4 regions of the Sinorhizobium sojae CCBAU 05684 genome follow, and region 2 is predicted to be linked to each of the others. Evidence: predicted binding sites of a transcription regulator. Region 2 holds the regulator's gene; each other region holds the start of a gene.
What was found. Region 2 encodes LexA, which represses DNA repair genes until DNA is damaged. Its sites were predicted from a motif close to TGTTCNNNNTGTGTTCNG; they were not measured.

Region 1 (5,500 bases), 1.0 Mb from region 2:
CCGAGCAGAAGATCAAGCAGGCCGAGAGCGATGCCATCAACGCGGTTCGCGCGGCCGCCGTCGACCTTGCGATCAGCGCCGCGGAGAAGGTTCTGGTGGCGAAGGCCGATTCCGGCGCACAGGAAGCGCTCTTCAAGCAGGCGATTGGCGAGGTCAAGTCGCGCCTGAACTGAGATCGGGTTCCGGCTCGTCGGTTAGAGAGCCCCGCTTCGGCGGGGCTTTTCTATTGGAGAGCGTGTCAAGAAGCCCATTGTAAAATGTCTGCCATGCAGGACTTTGCGGACGTTGGTCAGGCGCAATCGGGGCGGTCTGCGTGGGCTGGTTCATTTCCACCGCAAAGATTGGAATTATGCTTCCTCGGCCGCGTGACGCCGACGGCGCGCCAGCTGCTTGCCGAACGGGCTGGGCTTAACCGGACGATCCGGCAGATCGCGGCTGGCGATGACGCCGGTTGAACATTAGTCCGCTTCCGCAAGCCAGTGCCGGTGATACCTTCCCCCGCAGCGAATCTGCATTGCCGTCGACTTATAGCGGATTGAGGATCTTCTTGCCGCCGCTCTTAAAAGTCTTCGCTTTATGGAGTCCTGCCGTAAGCGATCGCCCTCAGACCTGCCGGAAGGGGCGGAAGGTCATGCGGTGCAGCGAGCATGGGCCATGGCTGTCGATCGCGGTGCGATGCTTCGCCGTTGCATAGCCGGCATGCAGGGCAAAGCCATAGGCAGGAAAGGTCGCATCGGCGCGCGCCATCATGCGGTCGCGCGTAACCTTCGCGACGATTGATGCGGCAGCGATCGAAACGGAGCGGGAATCGCCTTTGACGATCGCCTTTGCGTGACAGGAAAGCCCCTGAGGCACATCGCGCCCATCGATCAGGACGAAGCGCGTCGCTGTCGCCAGACCGCAAATCGCCCGGCGCATGGCGTCGAGGCTGGCCTTGAGGATATCGGTGGCATCGATGTGCCTCGCCGAAGAGGACGCGATTGAGACCGTGGCCGTGGCCATGATCCGGTCGAACAACGCTTCGCGTTGCTCGGCGCTCAGGAGCTTGCTGTCGTTGAGACCGTCGGGGACCGCATCGGGATCGAGGATGACTGCGGCAGCGACCACCGGACCCGCGAGCGGCCCGCGGCCGACCTCATCGGCACCGGCAACGGGCCAGAAGCCGTCCCGCTTTGCCGCCAGTTCGAGAGCGAAATCCGGGACCACCGGATGGAGAGGAAAAAGAGGGGAATCGGGCGGTTTGCGACGTGACATGCGGGGGACCCTCGCATATCCGCCCGATTCCCTTCAAGCCCCCCGGCACGAGTGCGGCGGTGACCGGGAGGAAAACCAGCGTCATCCTGAGGCGGGAGGACGCCGGAGCTGAAATCCTGTCTGCGCTCACGGCGACATGCGTCCCACCGGACGCGGTTATGTCGCTCTAACCACCTACTGCATGTCTCCGTGAATTGACCTCGATTTGAGGACAAAGACATTGATCTTGCGCGTCCGATAAGCTGGGCGGCGAAGCGGCGCCCGCGTGAGAGCTGCCGTCCGTTGCCGCCTCGGTGCCCCGGAGATGCGCGGCGACCTCAAAGCAGCGACAATTGCATGCCCATTCCGAGTGGGGGCACGAAGAGATCGTTGCGCAGCTGGCGGCGCGTGAGATTGAGGCCAAGCCGCTTGGCGGCGAGTTCGAAGCGCCGGCCGATCTGCCAGGCATAGGGGCCGGCGCCCTTCATCCGCTTGCCGAACTCCGCGTCATAGTCCTTGCCGCCGCGCATCGAGCGGATCAGCGACATCACGTGCCTGTAGCGATCAGGATAATTTCTCAACAGCCAGTCCCGAAACAGTGGGCTCACCTCCAGCGGCAGGCGCAGGAGCACATAGCTGGCCTCGGCAGCGCCGGCCGCCTTGGACGCGTCCAGTACGCGTTCGATTTCGTGGTCGTTCAAGGCGGGAATGACCGGCGCAACCAGGACAGCCGTTGGAATACCGGCCTCGGATACCGCGCGCATCGCCTCAAGTCTTTTGGCCGGCGTCGAGGCCCTGGGCTCCATAGTGCGTGCAAGCTTCCGGTCGAGGGTGGTCACCGAAATGCCGACACGCGCGAGACCCTTTTCCGCCATCGGTGCAAGCAGATCGATGTCGCGCGTCACCATGGCCGATTTGGTAACAATCATCACCGGGTGGTTGGCCGCCTGGAGCACTTCGAGTATTTGGCGCATTATGCGCCATTCCTTTTCGATCGGCTGATAGGGATCGGTATTGGTGCCTATCGCGATCGGCCGCAACTTGTAATCCGGCCGCGCCAGCTCTCGCTCCAGCAGGCGCGGGGCGTCCGGCTTGGCGAACAGCCTGGATTCGAAGTCGACGCCCGCAGAGAGACCCATATAGGAATGGGTGGGCCGCGCGAAGCAATAGATGCAGCCATGCTCGCAGCCGCGATAAGGATTTACTGAGCGGTCGAAAGGGATGTCGGGGGATTCGTTGCGGGTGATGACCGACCGGGGCTTCTCGATCTGGACCTCCGTTATGAAGGGCGGCAGATCCTTGATGGTCTGCCAGCCGTCGTCGAAGGTTTCACGGGTTACGGGCTCGAAACGCCCTGACATGTTGAGGCCGGCGCCGCGCCCGCGGCGGCGATCGACATCGATCCTGATGCCGCTTCCGGTCGCAATGGAGTCGGCGATCTCGGCGCTGTTGCCCGGCGCAAACGCGCCCTGCCTGAGTTGAGACAGTTCGTTCATGGAAATCTCCTCGAACCGATTGGCGACTCTGTTCCGTTCTGATTATTTTCCTAGCGCAGGTAATGGAACAAAGCAAGAACAAAATTATTCGGTCGCGCAATCGGAGCGAGGCGATTGGCTTTGCCCCTGTAATCTTGTGGTATTTTCCTCTGCAATACGCTAGGAACGGCCATGCTGACGATCATTATGGAAACGCGGGACAGCGAAGCGGAGCTAGCGCAAACGCTTTCCGCCCTTGTAACGGGTGCCGTGGAAGGGCTCGTCAGCGACGTCATTATTCTCGATCACGGTTCCAAGGACGGCTCGATGCATGTCGCCGACGCCGCCGGCTGTCGCTTCTGCCTCGACTGGGACCTCGTCGATGTCCTGCGCTCGGCACGTGGCGAGTGGCTGATGCTGCTCGAGCCGGGCGCCCGCCCTCTTGGCCGCTGGGTCGACGAGCTCCTCGAATATGTCTCGCTCAACAAGGCCCCGGCGCGCTTTTCTCCATCGAGAGTGCACAAGCGGCCTCTGCTCAGCCGCCTGTCGAGGAGGGCGCCTCCGCTCGAGGCTGGGTTCTTGATGCGCAAGCTCGACGCCGTCGCAATGGCGCGTGCCGATATGCGGTTGAGCGATATCGCCAATGCGCGTTCGGTGTGCAAGCTTGGGACCGAACTCGTTCCGGCCTGGGTTGCGCAAAGCCACCGGATGGCGGAGCGCGCCTGAATCGGGCCGGTAAAAAGCCGGGCCAACACGGAATAGGGGTGTGCCTTTCGGCACCCCCGAGTCAACGCTTAAATCATCTTTTTCGCGAAATGTCTTTGCCATGCACGCCCCTTTCCAAATGGCATGCATGTTGTATGTCTCCTGTTTCCCAACATATCCGGGAAAGAGGCGTCGTCGCATTCGTTCAAAGCGGAGAGTCGCTGCCTGCTGCGGCCGCTTCGCTCGAAGCTAACGGGAAAAATGTAGCGGCTCTTTCCGCCGGCGGCTGTTCCAAAGGGAACAGGCCTCCTCAGCTGCGCTTCAGGTGCTCGTCGAGCCGTGGCATGATCTCGACGAAATTGCATGGCATGTGCCGGTAATCGAGCTGCTGTTTTAGGATTCCATCCCATGCATCCTTGCAGGCCCCGGGCGAGCCGGGAAGCACGAAGACAAAAGTCGCGTTGGCAACCCCGCCGGTTGCTCGAGACTGGACCGTCGATGTGCCGATCTTGTCATAGGAGATGCGGTGGAAGACCTCGGAAAAGCCGTCCATGCGCTTTTCGAAGAGCGGCTCCAGCGCCTCCGGTGTCACGTCGCGACCGGTGAAGCCTGTGCCGCCGGTGGTAATGACGACGTCGATTTCGGGGTCGAGCGTCCAGGCTTTCACCTGGTCGAAGATCTTCTGCCGCTCGTCCGGGACGATTGCGCGCGCTTTGAGGAGATGACCCGCTTCGCGGATCCGCGCCTCGAGCGTATCGCCGGACTTGTCGTCCGCGCGTGTGCGCGTGTCGGAGACGGTCAGGACGGCGATGCCGACGGGAATGAAGCGGCGAGTCTCGTCGATGCCCGGCATCTGGCCTTATCCTCTTTTTCCGGCGGTGCGGCTGGCTAGAACGTACCACCCCGTATGAGCGGCGGAAATACGCCGTGCAGCCGCAGCCGCCGCTTCGTCGCTGCTGAACAGGCCGAAGCAGGTGGCGCCCGAACCGGACATGCGCACGAGGTCTGCGCCCGCCGCGCTCAGGGCGTCGGACACGTGTTCGATCGCAGGTTCCAGGGTCCGCGCCGGCGGTTCCAGGTCGTTACGCATGCCGGCCAGAGCGCTCAGCCACTCCTCGGTCGTTTCAATGCCTTGCGGTAGCGCCAGCGGTGGGTTCGCCTTTCTGGCAAGCATGCTGAAGATCATCGGCGTTGACACGGCGACGAGCGGGTTGGCGAGCACGATGGAGAAGGACGGCAGATCGGCGAGCGGGGTGATCACTTCGCCGATTCCCTTTGCCAGAAGTGCCCGGCCTTCCAGACACATCGGCACGTCGGCACCGAGCTCGAGGGCGAGCTCATTCAGCCTCTCGGGCTTGATGCTGGCATTCCAGAGCGCAAGCAGCCCCTTGAGCGCCGCTGCGGCGTCTGCCGAGCCCCCGCCAATGCCGGAGGCGATAGGTACGTTTTTTTCGAGATGTAGATGAACCGGGCCAGCGGCTGCTCCTCGCCCGGCAAGTTCCCGGCGCAGGAGATCGCGTGCGCGAAGGACCAGATTGCCATCACGGTCATGAGCCGAGGTCGGCAAATCCAGCGAGAAGCGGCCCGAGACCGTGAAGCGGTCAGTCTCCGCCGGCGCCAAGCCCACTCGGTCGCCGTGATCGGCGAAGGTGACCAGACTTTCGAGTAGGTGGTGGCCGTCGGCACGCTGGCCGACGACATGCAGCGCCAGATTGATTTTGGCCGGCGCCGCACAGTTCAGTGCGAAGCCGGAGAGGTCGCCAGCCCGCATTCTATCAAGATTTCTTGTCCGATGCGGCGGTTTCCGCGGCGCCCTTTTTCGGCAGGGTCTCCTTGGCATCCGCCGCGGCCGGAACGTTCTGCTCGAGCAGCGGCAGTCCGTTTTCGATCTTTGCCTTGATCTTCGGGATTTCCGCTTCCTCAGGCTCCAACTCCAGCGCCTGGTTCCATTGGAACACCGCCTCGAGCTTGCGTCCGACCCGCCAATAGGCGTCGCCGAGGTGATCGTTGATCGTCGGATCTCCGGCCATCAGCTCCGCCGCACGCTCGAGCTCGTCCACCGCCTCGTCGAAGCGGTTCATGCGGAA
Region 2 (5,500 bases):
AGCGTGCCCGGCCCCACGGCATCGGCTGTGCGCACCGGAACTTCCTTGATGAGCCTTTCTCCGTTCCAGAGCTTGACGACGCCGACCTCCTGGCCTGCGGCCACCGGTGCGCTGAGCGGCCACCTATAGACGATGCGGGCGGTCAGCCGCTCCGGATTGTTGACCGGCAGCAGCACGTCCACCGGCCCGCCGGCGACAAGCGCGACACGGGAGGCCGTCCCACCATAGACGCTCGCTTCTCCGATCGCTTCGCCACCGGCAAAGATCCGCCGCTTCTCGAAGTTCGTCATTGCCCATTCGAGGACGCGGCGGCTCTCTTCGATTCTCTCCTTTTCGCTCTCAAGCCCGCCCATTGCGAGATAGACACGGCGATCGCCGCGCTGCATCGAAGCGGCGACCGAGAAGCCGAAACCTTCCGCAAATCCCGTCGCGAGCCCATCGACGCCGACATTGGCGGCGATCAGGGGGTTCTTGTTGCGCTGGAAGATGCCGTTCCACTCGAAATCAGGCTGGGAATAGAGGCGGTAGTAGCGCGGATGCGCCTCATGCAAATGCCGCGAGAGGGTGACGAGTTCCCGCATGGTGATCTTGTTTCCGGGATCCGGGAGTCCGGTCGCGTTCTTGAACGTCGCGACCGGCATGCCGAGCTCGCGAGCCCGCTCCGTCATCCGTTCGGCAAAGGCCGTCTCGCTGCCCGCCATTCCCTCGGCAAGGATAATGCAGGCGTCGTTCGCCAGTTGGACAATTGCACCTTGCATGAGATCCGCAACCGGAACCTCCGACTTGATCGCGGCAAACATGGTCGCGGTGCCGGAAGGCGCGCCGCCCGTGCGCCAGGCATGTTCCGAAACTTCGAAGGTCGTGTGCGGCGTCAGTTCACCTCTGTCCAAGGCCTCGAAGACCAGCTCCATCGTCATGAGCTTGGCAAGGGATGCCGGCGGCACGGGCTCGTTCTCGCCGCGCGCAAAAAGCACGGTGCCGGTCTCGGCATCAACCAGATAGATCTGCTTCGCCTTCGTGTTGAAGGCAGGCGCCTGCGCCGCCGCCTCCCCTGCGACGACCGCCGCAAGAACACCCACGATCGCCAGCCACATCATGCGCATGAGAAACTCCGGTTTCTTCACGGGCATAGCAGTGCGGCCACCCCTATTCAACCGGCGTCAATCGGGCAGAGCCCCCCGGTTCTGCCGCTTCGCATAGGCAAGAATGGACTCGGGCGTCAGCGGGTTCGGATCGGCCATGATCGCCTCGAATGGCGAAGCCCTGTCGCTGACCCGGACTTCGACATAGGCGGCGGCATAGGCCATGCTGCCGTCCGGAAGCGGGATCCACTCCGGGCGTTCGGAGGGGACCGGCCCGATCTCCGGCAGAATCATGAACTCGGCGAGCGCGGCTGAAGCCGGGGAAGCCGCAGCCGGTGCCGCGAGCGCGTTCATCGGCGTCGTTTCGCCAAGCGTCGGTTTCGCCGGAATCGTCAGGGTGCCAAGGTCCCGCGCCTGGTCGCGCAGCGGCTCGTTCGAAGCCACCATGACCCCCGTGGCGATCTGCCCTTCCGGCGCAACGCCCGGACTGCGATCGCCCTTGGTGACGTAGGACGCCATGAGATAGGGCATGTCGTTGCCCTCGAGCGGAGCCCGGCCGACATATTGCACGCGCACCTTGGCGCTTCCCTTGCGCTTGATATCGAGCAGGTCGGCGGTCTTGGAGGAAACATCGATGATCCGGCCATATTCATAGGGCCCGCGATCGTTCACACGCACGATGACCGATGTACCGTTCTCCAGATTGGTGACGCGAGCATAGCTCGGCAAAGGGAAGGTCGGGTGCGCCGCGGAAAGGTGATACTTGTCGTAGACCTCGCCATTCGCGGTCAACCGGCCATGAAAGGCCGAGCCGTACCAGGAAGCCATGCCGGTCTTGTTGTAACCCGGCTCCTCCTTCGGCTTATACCACTTGCCCTTGACCTGGTAGGCCTTGCCGACCTGGAAGCGCCCGCCGCCCTTCGGCATATTGCGCCCGGTCGCGACCCGTGGGCTCGCTTTGACGCCATAGACGGATTCGGCGAAATATTCCTTGCTCCTCGACTTGCTCTTCTTGACGCTGGACGTGGAGCCGCAGGCCGCCAGCGTAGCGCAAAGCAGTGGAATTGCAGCGAGGCGCAATCCCCTCGCAAGGCAGGCCGCATTTCTATGAGATATCATCTGTCCCACAAGGTCATTCGCAAATTCGTGGCAGAACGGTCCGCATGTCACCCCCGCGGATCTTTCGGCGTCCCGAAAAGGGACAATCGAGCAATGATGACAACATCAAGGCAAAAATACGAATTCTAGGTGAGATCGCGCCGGATTTTGCTCGTTATGGTTTACGAATGGTGAACGCGAGGCCGGTGGAATGTGGGTGCCGAGCAGCAGAGGTCCAAGAAATAATTCGTGCGGACGCCTCGCTTAAATCTTGCAACGAACCGCACTTCGCGCAATAACGCGCTGCCCGGATGGGTGGCCGAGCGGTTTAAGGCACCGGTCTTGAAAACCGGCGTAGGTGAGAGCCTACCGTGGGTTCGAATCCCACCCCATCCGCCACCTGAACCCGTCCGAACCAGAGCCCGCCGACGCAGTCGAACGGACTGGCGCGGGCTGTCGAATTCTTCTATATAGTTTGGGCCCGTGGGGTCGTAGCTCAGTTGGGAGAGCGCCGCAATCGCACTGCGGAGGTCGAGGGTTCGACTCCCTTCGACTCCACCATTCTTCCCTTTTGTCCGCCGCGCAGAAGCGCAACGGCCCTGATCAGGCCGCTCACGCAACAGGTGTTTACGCCGAGGCGCATCGCCCCAAGTCGTTTACCAGGATGGCTAAATGAGGATTTCGGCCATCGACGCTCCCTTGCCATCGCCAGCGAATTGAGGGACAGTTAAGGTCTGCAGTTTCGCATCTCGGCAACTCCCGCGAGTGGAGAAAAACATGCCCTCTAAAACTCTGATGGCGGTTGCAGCATTGGCGCTCCTGGCACTTTCGGGATGCGCCACGACCGGCGCTACGGGCAATACGACCTACACGCAATGGCACGGCCCCTACCCTGAGCCTGACTTCGACGTGCTCAGCCCCGGAGGTCTGCGTCTCGCCTATTGATCGGGCGCCACTTGAACGCCGTCGTCGCCGGACAGCCCAATGGCTCATCGGCGCCGGCACAGCGATGTCGGCCAAATATTCAGCCTGGCAAAGTTCACGGAATTTTAGGCACTTGCGGAACACAAATGGAACGGATAGTGTCTGTTCTTGATTTGTTTCGCGATTCTGGAGTGACGCGCCATGCTGACCCGCAAGCAACAGGAATTGCTTCTCTTCATTCATGAACGAATGAAGGAATCGGGAGTCCCGCCGTCCTTCGATGAAATGAAAGACGCGCTCGATCTTGCATCGAAGTCGGGCATCCACCGATTGATCACCGCGCTCGAGGAGCGCGGCTTCATTCGCCGGCTGCCCAATCGGGCCCGCGCGCTTGAAGTTATCAAGTTGCCGGAAGCTTATACGGCTCCGGCGCAGCCAAGGCGCGGCTTTTCGCCAAGCGTCATCGAGGGCAGTCTGGGCAAGACGCCTGCCGCGCCCAAGGCCGAGCCGCCGCCGGCCGAAACGGCATCGATTGCGGTTCCCGTCATGGGGCGGATCGCCGCCGGCGTTCCGATTTCAGCGATTCAGAACAATACGCACGAGGTTTCCGTACCGATCGACATGATCGGCAGCGGCGAACATTACGCCTTGGAGATCAAGGGCGACTCGATGATCGAGGCCGGCATCCTCGATGGCGACACCGTGATCATCCGCAACGCGAGCACGGCCAGCCCGGGCGATATCGTCGTGGCGCTGATCGACGATGAGGAAGCGACATTGAAGCGCTTCCGCCGGAAAGGTGCGTCGATTGCGCTCGAAGCGGCGAACCCGGCCTACGAGACCCGGATATTCGGACCGGACCGGGTGAAAATCCAGGGTAAACTCGTCGGGCTGATACGACGGTACCACTAGCGCATCGCCCCGAGATCGGCCCCGCTTTTCGGAAAGCACGAGCGCAGATTCAAAGAGCTAACAGTGTCCTTTGTGCGTCCTGAGGGACGCACAGCGCCGGAGATAATTTTGCGGTCGGACGAATTTTGGTTCGCACAATCGGCGCAAATTAACAGAGCGATACCGGCGGGTTCGGGGGCATTCCGCTCTTTGCTGCCGACCCTGTCCGGATTTCGATCGCTGCCCTGATGTGGGAAACTGCCGGGTACTGCATGTCGCCTTGAAATCGATCTCGATTTAAGGACAAATGCATGCAGCAATTCAAAATGCTACAGCCCGTTCGCGCCGCCGTCTCACTGTTTTTGCCGCGTTTTGGTGGGGCATCACCTATTCATCGGCAATCCGGCGGCTTCGCCAACGTCCTTCAAGAATGCGCCGAGACGAGGGGTGCGTTTTTCGGAAATTGCCTCTTGCGGTTCATCTCGAATGATTCTAAACGCTGGCCACGACTTGATATTTCTTGTCGGTGAGGCCTCGTGGCGGAGTGGTGACGCAGAGGACTGCAAATCCTTGTACCCCGGTTCAATTCCGGGCGAGGCCTCCAACAATTCCCCCCTGATGATCGTGATTTGATGGCGCCGATGAGCGCCGCCATGTTTTCACAAGTGGACTGAGAGCGTCCTCCTACAGAGTGTATGCTTTGCGGCGACGACCACTTGCCTAGCGCCCCGAAAATCGGAGCCGATCCTCGGAAAGCTCGATGCGCAGATTCAAAGAGTTCCAGCGACCTTTGCGCGTCTGAAAAGACGCGCGGCGCTGTAGCGGAACGTCGATTCCGTTTTGGCCGGACCAGCGACTGCTCCGGCGAAAACGGCTTCTATCTGTTTCGAGGGAGCATCCGCTTCCGAAACAACCGCCAGCCGTTAGAGCATTTTGCGGTCAGCTGAAATCATCTGACGCACCGGCAGCCTCTCGTGCCCGAGTGGCTCCTCACCGGGCGCTTGGTCGAACACAACCATACAGTCACGTTCTCAATAAATTCACCCACAAGGTTGGATTTTCCTTGATTTTCCTCCACTGACACTATTTCGTTACAAAACGGTCGCATTCCGAGGGGGAGGAAATGTTCGACGGCAAGATCTCCCTTTCCGACTGGCACCAATGCGCAGTCGGGCACCAGCGGTGTGTTTTCGAGCACGACCTATACCCGAACATTCTGATCAAGGTTCTCAGAACCAGGGGCAAGGGCGGCGAGCGCCAATCGACGCGGATGCTCCGCTTCTTCGATCGGTTCAAGCGGTTCGGCGCCTACCGCACTTTTCGACGCGAGGTCGACGAGTTCATTGAACAGGCCCGAAAGTTCACCCTGGCCGATACAGCCGATCTCCCCATCCCCGGAGTGCTGGGCTTCGTTCAGACCGAACACGGTCTCGGTCTCGTGGTCGAGAAGATCACTATGGCAGACGGACAGTTGGCCCCGACCTTGCGCGACCTGGCGCTGGCGG
Region 3 (5,500 bases), 220 kb from region 2:
ATTGTCTGCAAAGACCGCCCGTTCCTGAATAAAGCGGAAGCGAGCGTCGGCCTTGGTGCCCATCAGGCTATCGACGGCCTCGCGCGTGCCTTCGAAGTCGACATCATCGATCTCGACCTTGAGCAGGGTGCGGTTGGCCGGGTCCATGGTCGTTTCCTTGAGCTGCGCCGGCAGCATTTCGCCGAGGCCCTTGAAGCGTCCGATCTCGACCTTGCCGCGGCCGTTGAATTCCGTCCGCATCAGTTCCTCACGATGCGCGTCGTCACGGGCATAGAGCGTCTTCGATCCCTGGCTTAGCCGATAGAGCGGCGGCACGGCGAGGTAGAGGTGACCGCCGCGGATGAGTTCCGGCATCTCCTGATAGAAGAAGGTGATCAGCAGGGAGGCGATGTGAGCGCCGTCGACGTCGGCGTCGGTCATGATGATGACGCGCTCGTAGCGTAGATCCTCTTCGCGGTATTTCGAGCGGGTGCCGCAGCCGAGCGCCTGGACGAGATCGCCGATCTGCTGATTCGCGCCGAGCTTCTCGCGGCCGGCACTCGCGACGTTCAGGATCTTGCCGCGCAGCGGCAGGATCGCCTGGTTGGCACGGTTGCGCGCCTGCTTGGCCGAACCGCCGGCCGAATCGCCTTCGACGATGAAGAGTTCCGCGCCTTCCGCCGTGTTCTGCGCGCAATCGGCAAGTTTTCCCGGAAGCCGCAGCTTGCGCACTGCCGTCTTGCGGCTGACTTCCTTTTCCTTGCGCCGGCGAACGCGCTCCTCGGCGCGCTCGACGACCCAGTCGAGGAGCTTGGCCGCTTCCGCCGGATTGTCGGCGAGATAGTGGTCGAAGGGGTCGCGCAGCGCGTTTTCGACAATGCGTTGCGCCTCGACGGTCGCGAGCTTGTCCTTCGTCTGGCCGACGAATTCCGGTTCGCGGATGAAAACCGAGAGCATGCCGGCAGCCGATATCATGACGTCATCGGTGGTGATGATCGCCGCACGCTTATTCTGCGTGAGCTCCGCGTAGTTCTTGAGGCCCTTGGTCAGGGCGATGCGCAGACCCGCCTCGTGCGTCCCGCCCTCCGGCGTCGGGATCGTGTTGCAGTAGGAATGAATCTGCTGGTCGCCGCCATACCAGGTGACGGCCCACTCGAGCGAGCCGTGGCCGCCCGGCCGTTCCGACTTGCCGGCGAAGATCTCGCGCGTGACGGTGAATTCCTTGCCGAGGGTGGCGGCGAGATAATCCTTGAGTCCTCCCGGAAAATGGAACACGGCCCTCTCTGGAATTTCGGAGCCTTCCGGCAGGAGCGAGGGATCGCAGGACCAGCGGATTTCAACGCCGCCGAAAAGATATGCCTTGGAGCGGGCCATCCGGAAGAGCCGCGCCGGTTCGAAACGGGCGTGCGGACCGAAGATCTGCGGGTCGGGATGAAACCGGACTTTCGTGCCGCGGCGATTGTGCACGTCGCCGAGGTCTTCGAGCCCCCCCTGGGGAATGCCGCGGGAGAAGCGCTGGCGATAGAGCCTGCGATTGCGTGCGACCTCGACTTCGAGCGAGTCCGACAGCGCATTCACGACGGAGACGCCGACGCCGTGCAGACCGCCGGAGGTCTCATAGGCCTTGCCGTCGAACTTGCCGCCGGCGTGCAGCACCGTCATGACGACTTCCAGGGTCGACTTGTTCGGGAATTTCGGGTGGTTCTCGACCGGAATGCCGCGGCCATTGTCCGTGACCGTCAGAAAGCCGTTGGCATCGAGATGGACCTCGATGAAGTTGGCATGGCCGGCGACGGCCTCGTCCATCGAGTTGTCGATCACCTCTGCAAAGAGGTGATGCAGCGCCTTCTCGTCCGTCCCGCCAATATACATGCCCGGGCGCCGGCGCACCGGTTCGAGCCCTTCCAGGACCTCAATCGCCGACGCATCGTAGTCGCTGCCGTCGCTGCTCCGCGGGACGGGGCGCGGGGGCTCGCTGCCGGCGGCAGGCGTCACAGACTTGCTCGGCGCGGCATCGGCCGGCTTCGGCTGTTGGGGCATGGCGGAGAAAAGGTCGCTGCTGTCGTCCATGGATCGGTTCAAATCGTTCCTGTCGTCTCGTGTCGGCTGCATGTCCTGTCCTCAAATCGGATGCGATCCAGAAAGACATGCTGCAGGCCATAGCAAGAGCTCGGCGCTGCCGCCATCCTCGCCGCGCGAATCACCCTCGAATTCTGCCAGAGTCTTGTGCAATGCGCGAACAAAAGGCGAATATCCTCTGCTGCGAAAGGGAGAGAAACGCGAAAACGCGGCGAATTTGCCGGCTGCACTGTTGCGTGCCGGCAGCGCCGATGGCAAGGCATGGGCCGAACAAGGGAGCCCGCCGGGTATCTATGTCCACAATTGTTTTGTCCCTGCGATGGTCGATCGCGGCCCTTTTCTTCCTCAGCCTTGCCACGGCCGCGGGTGCTGCGGCGCTGCGGCCCTTCAAGGATGACCTGTTCGCCTATCGCAGAGTGCTCCGGCAGGAGGACGGCGGCGATTTCCGGATCGTCGATTATCAGGAAGTGCGCGATATCAACCGGCGGGACCAGGTTCCGGAGCGCCGTGTCAAGCAGGCCTATGTGTCCCTGGGCGTGAGGCGGGCGCAGGTGAACGCGACGCTCACTCTCGGCGATCGCTCCCTCGACGTCACCCGCATCGGCCCCGAGGGCGGCGCGGCTTTCACGGTGATCTTCATTCACGGCCGCGGCGGTGACCGGCGCCTCGGCGCCAATGATTTCTCCTTCGGCGGCAACTTCAATCGCCTCAAGAATCTCGCGCTAGCCAATGGTGGCACCTACTATGCCCCGAGCCTGCGCAGCTTCGACGCGGCAGGCGTGGCGGATGTCGCAGCGCTGGTCCGCTTTGCTTCCGTGCGTTCCGGCGGGCGACCGGTCGTGCTCTCCTGCGCGTCGATGGGCAGCTTCATCTGCTGGGGTCTCGCGCGGGACGCGGCGGCAGGAGCCGCGCTCGGTGGCATGATGATCATGGGCGGCGCCGCGGATCCGGATTTCCAGAAGAGCGCCGGCTTCAAGGCCGGCCTCCCGATCTATTTCAGCCACGGCAGCCGCGACAACGTCTATGCGGCCGAAGCGCAGGTCGCGTTCTATCGCTCGCTAAAGGCCAAAGGCCATCCGACGCGTTTCGTCCTGTTCGAAACGGGATCGCACGGGACGCCCGTGCGCATGACCGACTGGCGCGATGCGTTGAACTGGATTTTGGATCGCTAGCCGTGCTGTCGCTGGAGCCGATGCGTCGATGAGCCTCAATGGGTTTGAAAGCTGGCAATGGCCCGCTCCGGCAAGTGCGCGAGTGATCTCGCCGGACGACTATGAGGAGCGCCTCGGCGCGCTGGAGCCGTTGGCCTACCTGCCGGTCGGCAAGTCTTTGAGCTATGGCGACAGCTGCCGCAACAGCTTGGGAACGCTGATCGACAGTGTTCGGCACAACCGTATTCTGTCCTTCGATCCCGGGACAGGCGTGATTGCCTGCGAGGCCGGCGCGGCACTGCATGAGGTTCTCGCCAGGGCAATCCCGCATCGCTTCTTTCTGCCTGTGACGCCGCGTACCGGTCTCGTCACGGTCGGCGGTGCCGTCGCCAACGACATTCACGGCGAAAACCACCATGCTCGCGGGACTTTCGGACATCACGTCCGCCGCCTGACCCTGATGCGCTCTGACGGCGAGCGACTGACCTGTTCAGCCGTCGAGAATGCCGAGATTTTCGCGGCGACGATCGGCGGCCTTGGCCTGACCGGCTTCATCCTCGATGTCGAGCTGAGGCTGATGAAGGTGCCGTCGCCGCATGTGCAGCAACACATCAGCCGATTCGATGATCTCGACGAGGGCTTTCTGCTCCTCGACCGTGCCTGTGAGGAGCATGAATATGCCGTCGCCTGGATAGACCAGCTGTCCACCGGTCGCCGCGCGGGCAGGGGCATTCTCTGGGCGGCCGATCATGCGGACAGCTCCTGCGAGCTTCCGGACATTCCCAAGCGGCCCAGGCTTTCGGTGCCCTATGCGCCGCCCTTCAACCTCTTGAACACGGCCGCGTTGCGTGTCTTCAACGAATATCGATTTCGCAAGGTACCGCCGCATGAAGCGGTCTCGACCGAGAAATGGAACTCCTATTTCCACCCGCTCGATCGGTATACGGCTTGGCATCGGCTCTACGGACGACGCGGTCCTTGTCAGCACCAGAGCGTCGTTCCCGTCGAGAAAGCCAGGGAGACGACCTTTCGACTGCTGGAAACCGCACGGCGGGCGGGGCATGCCTCCTTCCAGACGGGATTGCATCGTTTCGGCGAACATGCCGCGCGAGGATTGCTTTCCTTCGCGCGGCCAGGCTTCAGCCTGACCTTGGATTTTTCCAATCAAGGTGAGGCGACCGTGAAACTGCTCGATGAACTCGACCGGATCGTCCTGGATGCTGGCGGCGTGGTCAATCCGGCAAAGGATTTCCGCATGAAGCCCGAGATTTTCGAGGCTTCGTTCCCGGCGTGGAAGACGCTAGAGGCCTTGCGCGACCCGGCGATAATTTCGGATTTCTGGCGGCGCACGGCGCTTGCGTCGAAGCGCTGAGTGCGATCAGCGCCTTACGCCCCTGATGTTCATGTCGAACCGCACCACGTTGGAATAGATGGGTGTTCCGACGTCCATTCCATAGGGGGCGCGGCGGATATTGCCGCGGATGGTGAAGACGATCGAACGCCTGTCCCAATCCGTCAGCCTGACGGCGAAACGCTCCGTGCGCGTCTTGCCGCGGGCGGTGAGTGCGCCCTCGACGGTTGCCGTACCGCGGCCGGTCTGCGCGACTCTGGTCGAGCGGAAGGTCACCGTCTGGAAGTTCGCCGTGTCGAAAACGGCGCTGGAGCGAAGGAAATTCTCGATCCGCCGTTCCCGTGCCCTCACACTTTCAGGATAAAGCGTGAATTCCACGGACGACCGCCGCACATCGCCGCCGTCTATCCGGAAGGTACCGGAAAACGTCGAAAACTCGCCGGCGATTCCGCCGCCGCCTCCAACCTGCGGAACGACGAAACGAATACTGGAAGAGCTGGCGATGCGGTAGGTGCCGGCCGCGTCCGCGAGCGCAGGCGCTTGGGCTTCCGCGGCACTTGCCATGAGTAGAAGCGCGAGCGGCAGGGTGGCTTTCGGCGCGTATCGGCTCGAGACGAGGCAGCGGGCGATCATGATTCATCTCCTCACGGCATTCTCGCCTTCCTCGACCGGTTCCCCGTCACTCGCGCCAACAGTCGAGCGCAGCATGCGGAGGAGAACAGCGTCGCGCCTGACGAGGTGATGGTAGAGCGCCGCCGCAGCGTGAACGGCGACGATGCCGAGCATGACATAGGCGAGTGCAGCGTGCGCGAAGGCCCAGAACGCCTCCGCAGCCTCGGATTTCGGAAGCGGCAAGTGCGGGACGATGACGAGATTGAAGTAGAAGCTCGGAATGTCCAGCGTCGATGCGGATGCCACCGCCCAGCCGGCAAGCGGCACC
Region 4 (5,500 bases), 1.5 Mb from region 2:
TGTCCATACCGGTGTCATGTACATCCTGCTATACGGGGCGATCCAGAAGCTGCCGACCCATGTGACCGGTGCGCTCTCCTTCATCTACCCGATCGCTGCGATCGTGGTCGAACGCATTGCCTTCGGTCACGCGCTGCAAGCGGTCCAGATCGCCGGATCGGCCGCGATCCTGCTTGCCGCCGCCGGTACCAATCTCGGCTGGAATCTTCGGTCCATCCCGCTTATCAGACTCGCACGCAAACGGAGCGCATCATGATCACCTGCTATCTGAAATACGTCATCGATCCCTACAAGGTCGAGGAGTTCGAGCATTACGCCAAGCTCTGGATTCCGCTGGTGAACCGCCTCGGCGGCAGTCACCACGGCTACTTCATGCCGCATGAGGGCGCGAACAACATCGCACTCGCGCTCTTCAGCTTTCCCTCGCTTGCGGCCTACGAGGCCTATCGCGAGAAGATGGCGACGGATTCCGAATGCCAGGCGGCCTTCGCCTATGCAGAAGAGACACGCTGCATCGCGAGCTATGAACGCAGCTTCATGCGCCCCGTTTTCGAATGAGTTGCCTCTGGGCCGCGAGCGGAAAAACATTCCCCGACCCGCGGTTTTGGCATCGTTTTTTCCTCCAGTTGCGCCAATCCGGGGCTGTCCCGCTCTGGCCCGAGCCGAGCAACGCCCCTATTCTCGCGGTCAACCGGTCCATACGAAAGGGAGAAACGAAATGCCCGAAGCGCGCAAGCCCGGCCGCGGCCGCATCTATTCCTCGATCACCGAAACGATCGGCGACACGCCGATCATCCGGCTGGACAAGCTTGCCGGGGAGAAGGGCGTCAAGGCGAATCTGCTCGCCAAGCTCGAATTCTTCAACCCGATCGCCTCAGTCAAGGATCGGATCGGCGTCGCCATGGTGGAATCGCTCGAGGCTCAGGGCAGGATTGCCCCGGGGCGCACGACGCTCATCGAGCCGACCTCCGGCAATACCGGCATCGCGCTTGCCTTCGTTGCGGCCGCCAAGGGCTACAAGCTGATCCTCACCATGCCGGAGACGATGTCGGTCGAACGGCGCAAAATGCTGGCGCTGCTTGGTGCGGAACTGGTGCTGACGGAGGGCGCCAAGGGCATGAAGGGGGCCATCGCCAAGGCGCAGGAACTGGTCGAAACGCTACCCGATGCGATCATCCCGCAGCAGTTCGAAAACCCGGCCAACCCAGAAATCCACCGCAGGACGACGGCCGAGGAAATTTGGAACGACACCGAGGGCGCGGTCGATATCCTCGTGTCCGGCATCGGCACCGGCGGCACGATAACCGGTGCCGGCCAGGTGTTGAAGGCACGCAAACCGTCAGTCCAGGTAATCGCGGTGGAGCCCGAAGAATCGCCGGTCCTTTCCGGCGGCGCGCCCGGACCGCACAAGATTCAGGGCATCGGCGCCGGCTTCGCGCCGTCGATCCTCGACACATCGATCTACGACGAGGTGATCACCGTCAACGCGGGCGAAGCGGTAGAGGCCGCGCGCCTGGTCGCGAGACTCGAAGGCGTGCCGGTCGGCATCTCCGCCGGTGCGGCGTTGCAGGCGGCGATCGAAGTCGGGCAGCGCGAAGAGAACGCCGGCAAGACCATCGTCGTCATCATCCCGTCTTTCGCCGAACGCTATCTCTCGACGGTGCTGTTCGAAGGGTTGGGAGCGTAGGTCGAGCCTGCTTTCCGATGACTTACTTCCAATGATTTGCAAGGGCGCCGACGGGCGCCCTTCTTTCGTTATGCCGCAACCATCAACGGCAATCCCGCTGTGCGATGAAGACCGCGAATCTCGCGCGTCAACTTTTACGCACACTTGGGCTGTCGAAGCGCCAAGAGTGGCTGCACCGCTACAGTGCTGCGCGTCTTTTCAGACGCGCAAAGGTCGCTGCTGTATCTCTTGATCTGCGCATCGAACTTTCCAAAAATCTCGATTTCGGGGCGCTAGGCCGCCGCCGGCAGCCGCTCGCCGGCGACGCGGTAGGAGATCGCCTCGGCGAGGTGGATGCGGCCGACCGTCGGCGCGCCGTCGAGGTCGGCAAGCGTGCGAGCGACCTTCAAGACGCGATGGTAGCCGCGGGCAGAAAACTTCATTTTTTCCGCCGCATCTCTGAGGAGTTGCAGGCCCGCCGCATCCGGCTCGGCGATCTTCTCGATCATCGCCGTCGATGAGCGGGCATTACTCGTCAGTTGCGGATGGCCAAGGTCGGTGAAGCGCTCCCTCTGCAGTTCACGGGCGCGGGCAACCCGGCCTGCGACAGTGGCGCTCGCCTCGGCGGTGCCCGGGCGGATCAGGTCGGCGGCGCTGACAGCCGGCACGTCGATGCGGATGTCGATCCGGTCCATCATCGGTCCGGAGACCCGCGCCTGGTAATCGGCCATGCAGCGCGGACCGCGGGCGCAAGTATGGCCCGGCTCTCCGGCCATGCCGCAGCGGCAGGGGTTCATGGCCGCGACGAGTTGGATCGCGGCCGGATAGCTGACGCGGTGATTGGCGCGGGCGATCACGCATTCCGCCGTTTCGAGCGGCTGGCGCAACGCGTCGAGGACCTGCGGCGAGAATTCCGGAAATTCGTCGAGAAACAAAACGCCGTGATGGGCGAGCGACGCCTCGCCGGGCTTTGCCCTGATCCCGCCACCGATCAAGGCTGCCATGGTGGCCGAATGGTGCGGCGCGCGGAACGGCCGCCGATCGGAGAGCTTGCCGCCCGGCAATTGCCCGGCGATCGAATGGATCATCGAGACTTCGAGCAGTTCGGCAGGCGAGAGCGGCGGCAGGATCGAAGGAAGGCGTGCCGCAAGCATCGACTTTCCGGAACCGGGTGGGCCGACCATCAGGAGATTATGATTGCCGGCGGCAGCGACTTCCAGCGCCCGCTTGGCGCTTTCCTGGCCCTTGATGTCGGCGAGATCCGGCAGATTGGCGGCCGTCGCCCGCACGGAGGGTTCCGGACGGGAGATGACCTGCGTGCCGCGGAAATGGTTGGCTATGGCGATCAGGCTTCGCGGTGCGAGGATGTCGATATCCGACCCGGCCCAGGCCGCTTCCGGGCCGCTTTCGGCAGGGCAGATCAGCCCCTTGCCGAGCGCATTGGCGCCGATCGCCGCCGGTAGTGCACCGGCGACGGGCGCGATCGTGCCGTCGAGGTTGAGTTCGCCGATGACAACATAGCCGGAAAGCGCATCAACCGGAATCGCCCCCAGCGCCGCCATCAGGCCGAGCGCGATCGCAAGATCGAAGTGACTGCCCTCCTTCGGCAGGTCCGCCGGCGCCAGATTGACGGTCACCCGCTTGGCTGGCAGCGCCAGGCCGGATGCGTGAAGCGCCGCCTGCACACGCTCGCGACTTTCGGCGACGGCCTTGTCCGGCAGGCCGACGATTTGCATGCCGACCTTTCCCGGTGCGACCATCACCTGAACGTCGACCGGAACGCCCTCGATCCCCTGAAATGCCACCGTGCTGACGCGCGCGACCATGATATCCCCTTGTCCGGCGTGCTCCCACCGCCACAACCGCCGCCGGTACGCGCATCAATCTTGCACGGCACGCGCTCAAAAACAAGAACAATAATAGAACAAACGCAACAATATCCCGGGCGTCGCCAGGGGCGCGACGCGCGCGAGGCAGCCAATCAGCGGCGCTTCCTCTCGATCGCGTCCCAGAGCAGGCTGGCGACATCGGCGCCGCCGAAGCGTTTTACCTCACGGATTCCGGTCGGCGAGGTGACGTTGATCTCGGTCATGTAGTCGCCGATCACGTCGATACCGACGAAGACGAAGCCGCGCTCTTTCAGCGCCGGGCCGATGCGGGCGCAGATTTCCCGCTCGCGGGAGGTCAATTCCGTCGCCTCGGCGCGTCCGCCCACATGCATATTCGAGCGGGCGTCGTGCTCGGCTGGCACGCGGTTGATCGCGCCGACCGGCTCGCCGTCGACGAGCAGGATGCGCTTGTCGCCCTTCCTGACCTGCGGGAGGTATTCCTGGGCGATGAAGGGTTCGCGAAACATCTGACTGAACATTTCGAGTAGCGAGGAGAGATTGCGGTCGTCGCGCGCGGAATGAAAGACGCCGGCGCCGCCATTGCCGTAGAGTGGCTTCAGGATGATGTCGCCCATCTCCTGGCGGAAGCGAGCGATCTCACCCGGGTCGCGGGTGATCAGTGTCTTCGGCATCAGGTCGGGAAACTCGGTGACGAAAATCTTCTCCGGCGAGTTGCGCACCCAGGCCGGATCGTTGACGACGAGCGTCTTCGGATGCAGGCGCTCGAGCAGATGCGTCGAGGTGATATAGGCCATGTCGAAGGGCGGATCCTGGCGAAGCAGGATGACGTCCATGTCCGAAAGATCGATCCGCTCCGGCTCGCCGAGCGTGAAGTGATCGCCCTTCACATCGCGCAGCGTCATCTGCTGCGCCGTCGCATAGACCTTGCCGTCGCGCAGCGACAGCCTGTCGGGCGTATAGTGGAACAGCCGATAGCCGCGGCTTTGCGCCTCGAGGCTCATCGCAAAGGTCGAATCGCCCGCAATGGTGATGCCCGAGACATGGTCCATCTGGACCCCGACATTGACGATTCTTGTCATCTTACCGTTCCTGGTTGGTCCCTGACCGCATCGGCCTTATGCGAGATCGCTGCGGGCGGAATTATACAGCAGTTCAAAGTGCTGCGGCGGCCTTGCTCCCAAGGCGCCACAGAGCCCGCAACATGTAGAACGCGCAAGGCGCCCAGGCAAGGAGACGACAGGTCATTCGAAACCCTCGACGACGCAGGTGATGAGGTCGTGATCGGACAAGGGACGACCGGACGCGTCGAGCGAGGGAATGATGCGGCTTTCACCGATCCTCATGCCGCGCGCGAGAAACCAGTCGAGCTTCATTGCCCGCTTCGGCCAGCGCGTGATCAGGCTGGGCCGCGTCGTCATCTGGTCGATCGGGCCGCCATGGCGGGTGAAGCCGCGCGCGGCGCTCATCGCGAAAAGCCCCTCCGCCTCGAAATCGCCGCCGATATGATTGCCGGTGTTGAGATCGCCGCCGATGAGCATGGGAAGCGCCGGAAAGGCCGCATCCAGGCGCTCCACCAATTCCTTCACCTGCCGCTCGCGATAGGCGGCGGTCGTTGCGCTTTCGAGATGGGTGGAGACGGCGACGAAGGGTCCCGCCTCGGTCTCGATGACGGCGCCGACGGCGATACGCTCGCCAAGCCGCGGCTGGTCGGTATCCGTGAACCACAGGCGCTCGCCCCAGAGCCGTTCAAGGAAAGGCCGGCGGAGGGGAACGGAAGTCAGCAACGCATTGCCGTGGAAGCCCTTTTCGTTGGCGTCGTCCTTGCAGAAATCGCGCTCCGTATCCGATCCCAACCCGAGTTCAAGGAACTCGATCCCATAGGCATATTGCATGCCGAGCATCGTCGCGACGTCGGCCGTCGTGTGGCGCTGGCCCGTCCGGGCCATGCCGTTATCCATTTCGGAAAGCATGACCAGCGATGCGC

Region 1: a site for LexA is predicted at 2,793-2,810, ahead of SJ05684_RS02135 (PA0069 family radical SAM protein). Genes of this name have one in related genera too.
Region 3: a site for LexA is predicted at 2,215-2,232, ahead of parE (DNA topoisomerase IV subunit B). Genes of this name have one in related genera too.
Region 4: a site for LexA is predicted at 3,576-3,593, ahead of SJ05684_RS17595 (YifB family Mg chelatase-like AAA ATPase). Genes of this name have one in related genera too.

Annotation. Positions count from the first base shown of each region.
Region 1 is NZ_CP023067.1:444,354-449,853, forward strand. It holds gene SJ05684_RS02120 (F0F1 ATP synthase subunit B) at 1-173, shown strand, start outside; gene rnhB (ribonuclease HII) at 604-1,254, opposite strand; gene SJ05684_RS02135 (PA0069 family radical SAM protein) at 1,572-2,729, opposite strand; gene SJ05684_RS02140 (glycosyltransferase family protein) at 2,901-3,434, shown strand; gene moaB (molybdenum cofactor biosynthesis protein B) at 3,724-4,266, opposite strand; gene SJ05684_RS02150 (4-(cytidine 5'-diphospho)-2-C-methyl-D-erythritol kinase) at 4,273-5,184, opposite strand; gene SJ05684_RS02155 (tetratricopeptide repeat protein) at 5,189-5,500, opposite strand, start outside.
Region 2 is NZ_CP023067.1:1,447,879-1,453,378, reverse strand. It holds gene SJ05684_RS07260 (D-alanyl-D-alanine carboxypeptidase family protein) at 1-1,103, opposite strand, end outside; gene SJ05684_RS07255 (septal ring lytic transglycosylase RlpA family protein) at 1,161-2,201, opposite strand; tRNA gene SJ05684_RS07250 (tRNA-Ser) at 2,490-2,579, shown strand; tRNA gene SJ05684_RS07245 (tRNA-Ala) at 2,666-2,741, shown strand; gene SJ05684_RS29970 (hypothetical protein) at 2,958-3,125, shown strand; gene lexA (transcriptional repressor LexA) at 3,306-4,016, shown strand; tRNA gene SJ05684_RS07230 (tRNA-Cys) at 4,526-4,599, shown strand; gene SJ05684_RS07220 (YrbL family protein) at 5,119-5,500, shown strand, end outside.
Region 3 is NZ_CP023067.1:1,226,456-1,231,955, forward strand. It holds gene parE (DNA topoisomerase IV subunit B) at 1-2,049, opposite strand, end outside; gene SJ05684_RS06105 (alpha/beta fold hydrolase) at 2,310-3,230, shown strand; gene SJ05684_RS06110 (FAD-binding oxidoreductase) at 3,259-4,581, shown strand; gene SJ05684_RS06115 (YceI family protein) at 4,588-5,193, opposite strand; gene SJ05684_RS06120 (cytochrome b) at 5,197-5,500, opposite strand, start outside.
Region 4 is NZ_CP023067.1:3,641,540-3,647,039, reverse strand. It holds gene SJ05684_RS17610 (DMT family transporter) at 1-256, shown strand, start outside; gene SJ05684_RS17605 (NIPSNAP family protein) at 253-558, shown strand; gene cysK (cysteine synthase A) at 719-1,687, shown strand; gene SJ05684_RS17595 (YifB family Mg chelatase-like AAA ATPase) at 1,960-3,492, opposite strand; gene gshB (glutathione synthase) at 3,648-4,595, opposite strand; gene SJ05684_RS17585 (endonuclease) at 4,758-5,500, opposite strand, start outside.